DNA from 3 places in the Kribbella sp. VKM Ac-2566 genome. Region 1 is predicted to be linked to each of the others. Evidence: riboswitches for the same ligand, from Rfam matches in the RefSeq annotation. Region 1 holds a riboswitch; each other region holds the start of a gene.
The links. A riboswitch is a leader RNA that binds a small molecule or an ion and turns the genes downstream of it on or off. The one in region 1 is predicted to bind cobalamin.
Positions count from the first base shown of each region.

Region 1 (3,268 bases):
TAGAACATGCGTTCGACTCAAGCAAACACGTGGATGCCGTGGTCGAGCTACCGATCGAGGGCGAGGAAGGTCTAGAAAGTCGCATGCTCGGTTGTCCTGACGACCGATCGCTAGTACTGCGCGCGGAGAAGTGCGGTGCTGTTGGCGGTGCCGCTCGTCGTAGGGCTGGCGGCTTGCGGGTCGGCCGAGCCACCTGCGGCCGGTGCCAAGATCTGCCAGGCGACCGACGCGAGCTGGTGGTACGACGCGACAGTGCCGGTCATCTCACCGGCGCCGTCGACGGCTCGAACCTGCCGCTAAGAATTGGCGACCGGGGCCTCATGTTCCAGCGGTCGGATTGCCGCGTGTTCTCCGGAGAGACGGCCGCTGCCACGCGAAGCAGCGGGTCGAGCTGACGAGGAAGCTTGTGCAGCAGGCGGCCGGCGTGGTCGGCTGTCTTCCTCGGATCCCGTGACCCGCGAGGCCTCCTCGGCGGTCAGATGTAGTGCAGTAGGTCGGCGTTTGACTGCGCTGGTTGTCCTTTGGGGGTGGTGAGCATGTCTTCCAGGCCGGCTCTGAGGTTGTACCCCTCCGACTGCGCCCAGCGCAGTACTGGCCAGGCCCACTCGTTCTCGCCGTGCACCAGTGTGTCGGCGGGTGGCAGGAGGTCCAGTACGGCGCGGGCCGCGGTGACGCCGTCCGGGCCGGGGGAGATGCCTGGGATCGCCTCTACGAGCACATGCGAGGTATTTCCGTGCCGCCTCAGGGGTGAACAGCCCTGCCTCTACACCGATGCCTTTGGCCAGCAAGAGGCCCGCGACGCGTTCGGCGCCTTTCTCGTGGAAGTTGACGCTCGCGAAGTCTGCTACCGATTCCCACGCTGTGATCAACCGGAGCCGCTCGTCCAGATCCGGGACGAGCGGCTTCTCTCGTTGACACGCCGACGGGCACGCCGGGGCAGTTCCGTCGTACGGCGGTCACCGCTGCCTGTACGTCGGCGTACTCGAGGGTCTCGAGCCCGCTCGCTCCGCGAGGGTGGATGTGCAGCGCGTCGGCTCCTGCGGCGACGGCTGCGGCGGCGTCCCGTCCCAGCTCGTCGGGTGTGATCGGCACGCCTTGGTGATCCTCCCCCGTGCGGTCGCCGTTGAGGCAGGCCTTGATCATGGGCACACGGTACGTGGTGAGTGCCACGTGACCGGGGGTGCGTTGTGGCGCGGGGGGATGTGTCATGATCGGGCCGACGGCTGTGGAGGAACACCGGTGACCAGCGTGCTGGGAGTCCGGGGCGGTCCCGCCACTGTGACCGGGAGGAATCCCGGAAGCCAGGACATCTGCCGCCGTCCGCAGGCTCGCGATCATCGTGGGCCGGCGTACCGGCCGTAGCGGGCGTGGACACCCGCTCGACGAAAGGGACCACCGCCGATGCGGGCTCCGTCATTCAGCGGACCGTCGAACTCGTTCCCGTTCACCGCGATCGTCGGGATGGACGATCTCCAGCTCGCGCTGATCCTGGCGACGATCTCGCCGGCCATCGGCGGTGTGCTGATCCGCGGCGAGAAGGGTACGGCGAAGTCGACCGCCGTCCGCGCCCTCACCGAGATCCTGCCGCCCGTCGACGTGGTGCCGGGCTGCCGCTTCTCGTGCGATCCGGACCACCCGGACTCGTCCTGTCCCGATGGCCCGCACGCAGTCCTGGAACCTGCCCCGGACCGTGACGCGCTGGGGCGGGCGGCTGCGGAGCGTGCTGCCTCGCAGGGTGCCGGCGGGCGGGGTGTGCGTGCCGCTCGGCTGGTGGAGTTGCCGGTGGGGGCGACCGAGGATCGGGTGCTCGGGTCGTTGCATCTGGAGAAGGCGCTCGCGGAGGGCGTGACGGCGTACGAGCCTGGTCTGCTCGCCGCGGCGCATCGCGGGTTGCTGTACGTCGACGAGGTCAACCTGCTCCACGACCACCTGGTCGACGTGCTCCTCGACGCCGCCGCGATGGGGCGTGCGAGCGTCGAGCGGGACGGTGTGTCGGTGACCCACCCGGCGCGGTTCGTGCTCGTCGGCACGATGAACCCCGAGGAGGGCGAGCTCCGGCCGCAGCTCCTCGACCGGTTCGGGCTGACCGTCGACGTGGTCGCCAGCCGCGATCCCGCCGTCCGCGTGGAGGTGATGCGCGCGCGGCTCACCTACGAGGCGGACCCGGAGAGCTTCGTTGCCCGGTACGACGGTGCGCAGCGGGAACTCGCCGAACGCATCGTGAAGGCGCGCGACCTGCTGACCGAGGTGATCCTGACCGACTCGGCGCTCCGCCAGATCGCGGAGATCTGCGCGTCGTTCGACGTCGACGGGATGCGCGCCGACCTGGTCACGGCCCGTACGGCGGTCGCCCACGCAGCCTGGTCCGGCCGCACGGTCGTCGAGGTCGACGATGTGCGGGCCGCGGCCAAACTCGCCCTCCCACACCGCCGCCGCCGGAACCCGTTCGACGCCCCCGGCCTGGACGACCAGCAGCTGGAAGAGGCCATCAACAACAGCACCCCACCCGAAGACCCGGACGACGACCCGAGCCCAGGCGGACCGGGCAGCTCCGGCGGATCGGACGGGAACGAGGCCGGCGACCACCGCCAAGCGGACGGATCGGGCGAGTCGACAGACAAGGGCGCTGAACCTGCCGGCACACAGCACGCCGGCACTGACACGGCGGATCCGACCACCGCTGCGGACGCCACCGCACCTGACCGCCTCCCGTCGAACGCGGGTGACCGCCGGAAGGGCCCGGAGGACCAGACGACCGAGTCGGACGGAGCGGGCGTCGCGCCGAGTGGTGAGGTTGTGGGGAGTTCTGCGCCGTACAAGGCTCGGCTGCTGAGTGTCCAGGTGGCAGGGGCGGGTGTTGCGGGGCGGCGGTCGCGGGCGATCACCGAGGTGGGGCGTGTCGTGGGGGATCGCGGCAGGGTTGGGCATGAGGCGGGGCGGCCGCATTTGCTCGGGACGATGCGCAACGCAGCGCCGTACCAGAAGGTTCGCGGGCGCAGCGGTCCTGGACTGGTGGTGCGGGCGGACGATGTGCGGCTCGCGGTGCGGGAAGGGCGTGAGGGCAATCTCGTGCTGTTCTGCGTCGACGCCTCCGGTTCGATGGGGACGAAGAAGCGGATGGGTGAGGTGAAGACGGCGATCGTCTCGCTCCTCCTCGACGCGTACCAGCGCCGCGACACGGTGGGCCTCGTCACGTTCGCCGGCGCCGGAGCGACGGTCGCGTTGCCGCCGACGGGCAGCGTCGAGACCGCCGTACGACGGCTCGAAT
Region 1 is NZ_SODT01000013.1:385-3,652, forward strand. It holds gene EV647_RS42230 (hypothetical protein) at 111-263, opposite strand; gene EV647_RS30675 (3-keto-5-aminohexanoate cleavage protein) at 476-718, opposite strand; gene EV647_RS43755 (3-keto-5-aminohexanoate cleavage protein) at 742-1,209, opposite strand; cobalamin riboswitch at 1,204-1,333, shown strand; gene EV647_RS30685 (magnesium chelatase subunit D family protein) at 1,402-3,268, shown strand, end outside.

Region 2 (3,268 bases), on a different contig from region 1:
AGGTCCTGTCCGGGCCGCACGCCGGGCGACGGTTCCTGGCGGCCGAACAGGATCTCGGCTTCCAGCTCCTGCACGCCCTCGAGCCGGCCCAGCTCGAAGTCGCCCTCGTCTCGGACGCGGCGCCCGACGACATCCTGACCCGCCACGACCCGGTCGCCGACCCGTCGCTGCTGCACCGCGGCCTGGCGTACGGCGACATGAACGAGGACCAGCGCCAGCTCCTGAGCCTCCTCATCGGTCAGTACGTCGGCCGCGCCGCCGGGCCGATCGGGTTGCAGACGTGGAACGACATCACCGAGCAGGGGATCGAGCGCCTGACCTTCGCCTGGGCCGGCGCGACCCAGCCGGGCATCGGCCACGGCCACTACTACTCGATCGCCGGCCCCACCTTCCTCGCCGAGTACGACAACACCCAGGACAACGCCAACCACATCCACTCGGTCTGGCGAGACCTGCGCAACGACTGGGGCATGGACCTCCTGGCAGCCCATTACGCCATGCACCGCTGACTGGTTCAGTGCACGGGCAGGAACTCGTGGGTCGCGATCCAGGTGGAGGTGCGGTGCCCGAGCCGGTTGCCGTCGTCCATCGCCTGCCGGAAGTGCAGCCCCAGCCAGATCCTGGCGTTCTTGGTTTCCGCGTCCAGGGCCGCCGCGGTGGCGTAGTGGCGGCTCGTCCCGGTGACCGAGGACGAGACGTCGATATCGATCGAGCGCGCTCCGAAGAGCCTGCTGAACGTCTCCGATGCGGCGCCGGTGAGGCAGGCGTGCCCGCTCACATATTCCGGGTACGGCGGTGTCGCGACCAGCGGGCTCCAGCTGGGATCGGCCGCGGTCGCGGGATTCCCGTCGGTGTCCGCCAGCCGGATCGCAGTGATCGGACGCCAGTACGCGTAGTCGTATTTCGCCCGCCAGCAGCCGATCACCGCGTCGGCGGTACCGGTGTTGAGGAGCGCGAAGGCGCGCGCGGTCCGGACGATGTCCATTCCGCTGCTCGTCGTTCGGTCCCGTAACGCCGCGTTGTACTGCACGGGCACGGGCGCGTTCCAGAACAGCGCGGTCTGGGTCTGCTCAGGGGTGCGGGACGAACCCACGGCGGCGCCCATCGCCTTCACCTCGGCGAAGTCACGGGCGTAGGCCTTCGACGTGATCGGGTCGGGACCGGGCAGCCGCACCTGGGTCGGCGACTTCAGCGCGAGGGGTCGCACGAAGCCGAGCCAGGGAGCGAGCATCGGCGCGAACAGTTCCGGGGTCGGACGCCACACACCCGGGGCAGGGGTGACATCGAGAGTGATGGGCGCGCCACGCCCGTCGTTCGTCCGTGCCGCGATCAGCGACGCCGCCGCAGCCTCGCCGACTCGCTGCCCACGACTCTTCGCGGAACCGTCGGGGATGCCGCTGAGCGAGGTGGCGTAGTCAGACGCGAGATTCGAAGCGGAGGCGGGGAAGTAGTGGCTCAGGACGCGGTACGCCGCAGTGGCGGCCGCTGCTTCCGTCGACGCCCTGCCGTGGACCGACGGTTGTCGCAGGTACGGCCGGTAGCGCCCCTCGATCGCCACCACCGCGTCGTACACGGCGATCGAGACGAAGCCGAAGTACAGCGTGGAGACCGGGACCGGAGTGGCGTTCTCGGTGAAGATGGTGCGGGTGGCAATCGTGTTCCAGGTGGTGACGACCGCCGGATCGGAGTGGTGTGCCGAAGCGTCGGCCGGAACCGTGACGGCCGAGCCGGCGAGTCCGGCGACCAGGACGACGGACGTGGCAAGCGCGTGATTGAAGCGCACAGGAGTCTCCTTCAGTCGAAAGTCGAACGACTTGCGCTGAAGCAACGATGTGCGCTGCTGGAGGGGGTCAGCGGCTCAAGCCCTCTCTGCCCGGACTACACCCGGGGTCCAGTGCGGTCAAGCATCAAGCGTTGGCTCTGCAGGTGCTGCCCGGGGACGTCGGATAGAGTCGCGGCGTCAATCGACGGCATCAGCAGGAACCCGGTGTGAGTCCGGGGCGGTCCCGCCACTGTGACCCGTGAAGGGGAGTCAGGAACTGCCGCCGTCGTACCTGAAGTCGGGGCGTGGATACCCCGGAAAGGAACGCGTGCGCATGCCTGCGAAGCTGTTGTTGCTGTCCACTGCCGACACCGACCTGCTGGCGGCCGCCGCGGCGGCCGCCGGGTGGAGCGTTGCGAACCCGGCCCGGCTCGAACTTGCCGGTCTCGAACCACTGCTCGACGACGCCGAGATCGTCGTCGTCCGGTTGCTCGGTGGGCGCCGCGCTTGGGAGGACGGGCTCGACGCGGTCCTCGCCTCGGGGAAGCCCACGGTTGTCGTGAGCGGTGAGGCCGCGCCGGACGCCGAGTTGATGTCGCTGTCGACCGTGCCCGCCGGTGCGGTCACCGAGGCGCTCGCCTACCTGCGTGAGGGCGGCGCGGACAATCTCCGCAACCTGGCCGGCTTCCTGCGGGACACGTTGCTGCTGACCGGCGACGAATTCGATCCCCCACGTGCGCTCCCGGCGTACGGCGTCCGTGGATCCTTCGTCGACGACGATCGGCCCGTGGTCGGGATCGTGTACTACCGCGCGCACGAGATCTCCGGGAACACCGCCTTCGTCGACGCGCTCGCGGCGGCGGTCGCCGAGGCCGGCGCGCAACCACTTCCCGTGTACTGCGGGACTCTTCGCGGGCTCGACCCGGCCGAGAACGTCGAGCTCTTCGATCTGCTGCGGAAGTGCGACGTGCTGGTCACCACACTCCTCGCCGCGGGCGGTGCGGTGGCGGCGAACGCGAGCGCGGGCGGTGCGGATGATGCGTGGGACGCGGGCGCCCTGGCGTCGCTCGACATCCCGTTGATCCAGGGCCTCGCACTCACCTCGACCCGCGAGCAGTGGGTGGAGAGCGACGCCGCCGTGAGCCCGCTGGACGCCGCGACGCAGGTGGCGATTCCGGAGTTCGACGGTCGGCTGATCACGATCCCGTTCTCGTTCAAGGCGTACGACGCCGATGGTCTGGCGCGTTATGCGCCGGATGCGGAGCGGTGCGCGCGGCTGGCCGGGATCGCGGTCGCGCATGCCCGGCTGCGGCACGTTCCGCCGGCCGAGAAGCGGATCGCGCTCGTGTTGTCGTCGTACCCGACCAAGCATGCGCGGATCGGGAACGCTGTCGGGCTGGACACGCCGGCGTCGGCCGTCGTCTTGCTCGGGCAGTTGAAGGACGCCGGATACGACCTGGGCGACCTCGATCTGAGCGAGCTGCAGGGCGCGGACGGTACGGACGG
Region 2 is NZ_SODT01000008.1:5,243-8,510, reverse strand. It holds gene EV647_RS03085 (DUF3500 domain-containing protein) at 1-509, shown strand, start outside; gene EV647_RS03080 (vanadium-dependent haloperoxidase) at 515-1,783, opposite strand; cobalamin riboswitch at 1,939-2,062, shown strand; gene cobN (cobaltochelatase subunit CobN) at 2,097-3,268, shown strand, end outside.
Region 2: it holds a riboswitch for cobalamin, as region 1 does, so the genes downstream of both, cobN (cobaltochelatase subunit CobN) here and EV647_RS30685 (magnesium chelatase subunit D family protein) in region 1, are expected to answer to the same signal.

Region 3 (3,268 bases), on a different contig from region 1:
CCTCGCGATCGGCGGATCACTGTTCGCCGCGATGGAACCGCACTCCGCCGTACTGGCGTACCTAGTCGCCTTCGGTCTGCCGGCCTTCCTCGCACTCCTCGGCGTACCAGCAGGCCGCCGTACCGCTACCGCCTAAGTACTTGCAGCGCGTGTTGGAACTGGATTTTGTGCAGGTCGACAGTACGTATACGTCCACTGCCCGGGAATCCGGCCCGCCGCCCGGTGTGCGGTGGCGGGTAGTAGACGTATACGTACTGTCGAGATGCAGTTTCGGAGGAATGCGTCCGCACGTGCCCGCGGTCGGTCGGGTGTTGGAGGAAGAGACATCCTGTGGGCGCTGCGGACAAGGAATACCCGGTGCGAGCCCACCAGAACCTGTCTCACGGCCGCAGTTCGCCATACATGGGGCACACAGGAGACGCACTTACTCCTTAGAGCCGGTGACCGCGATGCTGGCGCCGAGGCCGATGATCATCAGGCCGCCGGTGCCGCCGACGAGCTCGAGCCGGCGCGGTGAGCGAGCGAACCACTCGCGCGCTGTGCCGGCAACGAACGCCCACACGCTGTCCGAGCAGAGCGCGATCAAGATGAAGATCAGCCCGAGCACCAAGATCTGCGCCCACGCCGGCGCGCCGGCCCCCTTGTCGACGAACTGCGGCAGCACAGCAGCGAAGAACACCGCCGTCTTCGCATTCGTCACCCCCACCAGGAATCCCTGGCGGATGGTCCGCCGGGTAGTACTCGGCTTCGCCGTACCGCGCATCGCCTCGACCAGCGACTTCCGCGAGCGAAACGCCTGCACCCCGAGAAAGATCAGGTACGCCGCGCCCGCGAGCTTCACCACGGTCAACGCGATCGCACTCGCCGCGATCAACGTCCCGAGCCCGAGCGACACCGCCCCCAGCAGAATCGCGGCCCCGAGCGTGTTCCCCACCATCGTCAGCACAGCTTCCCTCCGCCCAACCGCCAGCGCCCGCCCGACAATGAACAGCACACTGGGCCCTGGCACAACGATGATGATGAACGCAGTAATCGCAAACGCAAGCAAGTGATGAGCGGACGGCATGTCGTCCAGGGTAAGCGCGACGGGCGGATGTGGTCAGCCCAATTGCGCGACGCGCAGGAGCTTGCTTCGTCGCGAGGCTCCTCAGCGCAACGCCCCTGCGCGCTACCCACCCCCGCTTGGCGCGGTGCGCCGCCGAGTCGTGGAAATCGGCGGCGAAACGGGCGAAAAAACGACCACGATCCACGACTCGGCGCAGGGGTCGGGAGCCAAACGACACGACTCGGTGGTCGGAGCAGGTGCGGGGCCGGGAAGAGGGTCCACATCCCACCTCCCGTCCACATCCCACCTGCTGCCCACGGCCTCCCTGGCCATTACCCCCTCTGCCCACACCACCGCCCCGTCCACACCACCTCCGCGCCGGCGAGGTGTGGGTGGGATAGGTCACCGGCGCGCCGTGGTGCGTTGACCGGGGGGTGGGGTGGCCCCTACGGTTCGAGGGTCAACCTGCGGTGCCATGAGGGAAGCCGGTGAGAAGCCGGCGCGGCCGCGCCACTGTGATCGAGTTTCGGCTCGTAAGTCAGGACGCTCGGGCACTCGCAGCCTTTCTAAGGGGACGCGCACTTCCCCAGGAGGTTCAGTTCAGATGGCAGTTCCTGCCCAGTCGGTCGCCGTACCGGCGCTCTCTTCCAAGCTTCTCGCCGCCGCGCTGCTCAGCGTCGGCGTGATGCTCCTGCTCGCGTATCTGGTCGGGTTCGACCGGGGTGCGGTGTCCCGGTCCGGGATGTACCTGCACGAGCTGATGCACGACGGTCGCCACCTTCTCGGCGTTCCCTGTCACTAACGACATGCGCACCTTCGGATCGCTCCTGGTGCGCGGACTGATCGTCGGACTCTTCGCCGGCCTGCTGGCCGGAACGTTCGCCTATGCGGTGGGCGAGTCGCGTGTCGACGCGGCGATCGCTATCGAAGAGTCCGGCGGTCACGCGCACACTCACGCTCATGAAGAAGACCACCACGAGGACCCGCTCGTCAGCCGGGACGGCCAGCGGGCCGGCCTGTTCCTTGCCACCAGCCTGTACGGCGTTGCGCTCGGCGGGCTGTTCGCGGTCGCATTCACGCTGCTCCGCCGCAAGCTCCGGACGGGGAACGACGCGTACGCCGCGCTCGGACTCGCCGCGGCGGGGTTCGTCGGCATCGTGCTGGTCCCGTTCCTCAAGTACCCGCCGAACCCGCCCGCGGTCGGTGATCCGGACACGATCACCCGCCGTACGGTCACCTATCTCCTGACGCTGGTGATCGGCCTGCTCGCCGTCTGGGCCGGTGTCGCGCTGTCCCGGTGGGCCGCGCGGTACGGCGAGGTCGCCCGGCTCGCGGGCGGTGTCGTCGGGCTGGTCGTCACCGTGGTGACGGCGTACCTGATTCTGCCGCGGATCAACGAGGTTCCGGAGACGTTCCCCGCTACGCTGCTGTGGCAGTTCCGGTTCGCCTCGCTCGGTACGCAGGCGACGCTGTGGCTCCTGCTCGGATTCGGGTATGCGGTCGCGGTGGACCGCCGGCCGATCCGATCGAAGGTGGCTGCCGCTTGACGGCTCTCACAGTGCTTGCGCACGCCCTGACACCCACGTTGCGCGGACTCGTACTCGGTGGGGACGCCGAGCCGGATCCGGCGAGTCTCGAGGCGGCGCGCGAGCTGAAATTGTCTGCCGATGCCGTGTACGCCGGGCCGGAGCAGGCCGCCGTACGCACGGCCGCCGTACTCGGGCACGACCCGGTGGTGGAGCCGGCGCTGCGGGATCGTGAGTACGGCGAGTGGACCGGGCGCGAGCTGGAAGAGCTACTCGCGTCCGAGCCATCGCGCACCCCGGCATGGCTCGAGCGGCCGCACACCGCCACGCCCGGTGGCGAGACCGAGAACGACGTGCTCGCCCGGGTTGCCGATTGGTTGGGCGATCTCGCCGCGCGGGAGCACGGTTCCGCGCTGGCGGTCGTTCATCCGGCGATCGTCCGCGCGATCGTCCTGTACGTCGTCGACGCGCCCGCGGAGTCGCTGCGGCACGTCGACGTACGCCCATTGGCCACGGTCAACCTCTCGTACCACTCCGGCAACTGGTCACTGGCCTTCACCCCTTAGGCCTGACAAACTGCGGTTGGCCCGGTTGCACGCCCAGGTGACCGGCTGTCACGGGGAGTCACGATGACCGAGTCCGACCAGCTTGCCGAACGGTTCCGTGCCAACCATGCCGTGCTCGTCGCGGCTCGGGA
Region 3 is NZ_SODT01000015.1:129,133-132,400, forward strand. It holds gene EV647_RS37685 (MFS transporter) at 1-136, shown strand, start outside; gene EV647_RS37690 (LysE family translocator) at 425-1,066, opposite strand; cobalamin riboswitch at 1,482-1,613, shown strand; gene EV647_RS37695 (CbtB domain-containing protein) at 1,650-1,847, shown strand; gene EV647_RS37700 (CbtA family protein) at 1,852-2,592, shown strand; gene EV647_RS37705 (histidine phosphatase family protein) at 2,589-3,137, shown strand; gene EV647_RS37710 (alpha/beta hydrolase) at 3,201-3,268, shown strand, end outside.
Region 3: it holds a riboswitch for cobalamin, as region 1 does, so the genes downstream of both, EV647_RS37695 (CbtB domain-containing protein) here and EV647_RS30685 (magnesium chelatase subunit D family protein) in region 1, are expected to answer to the same signal.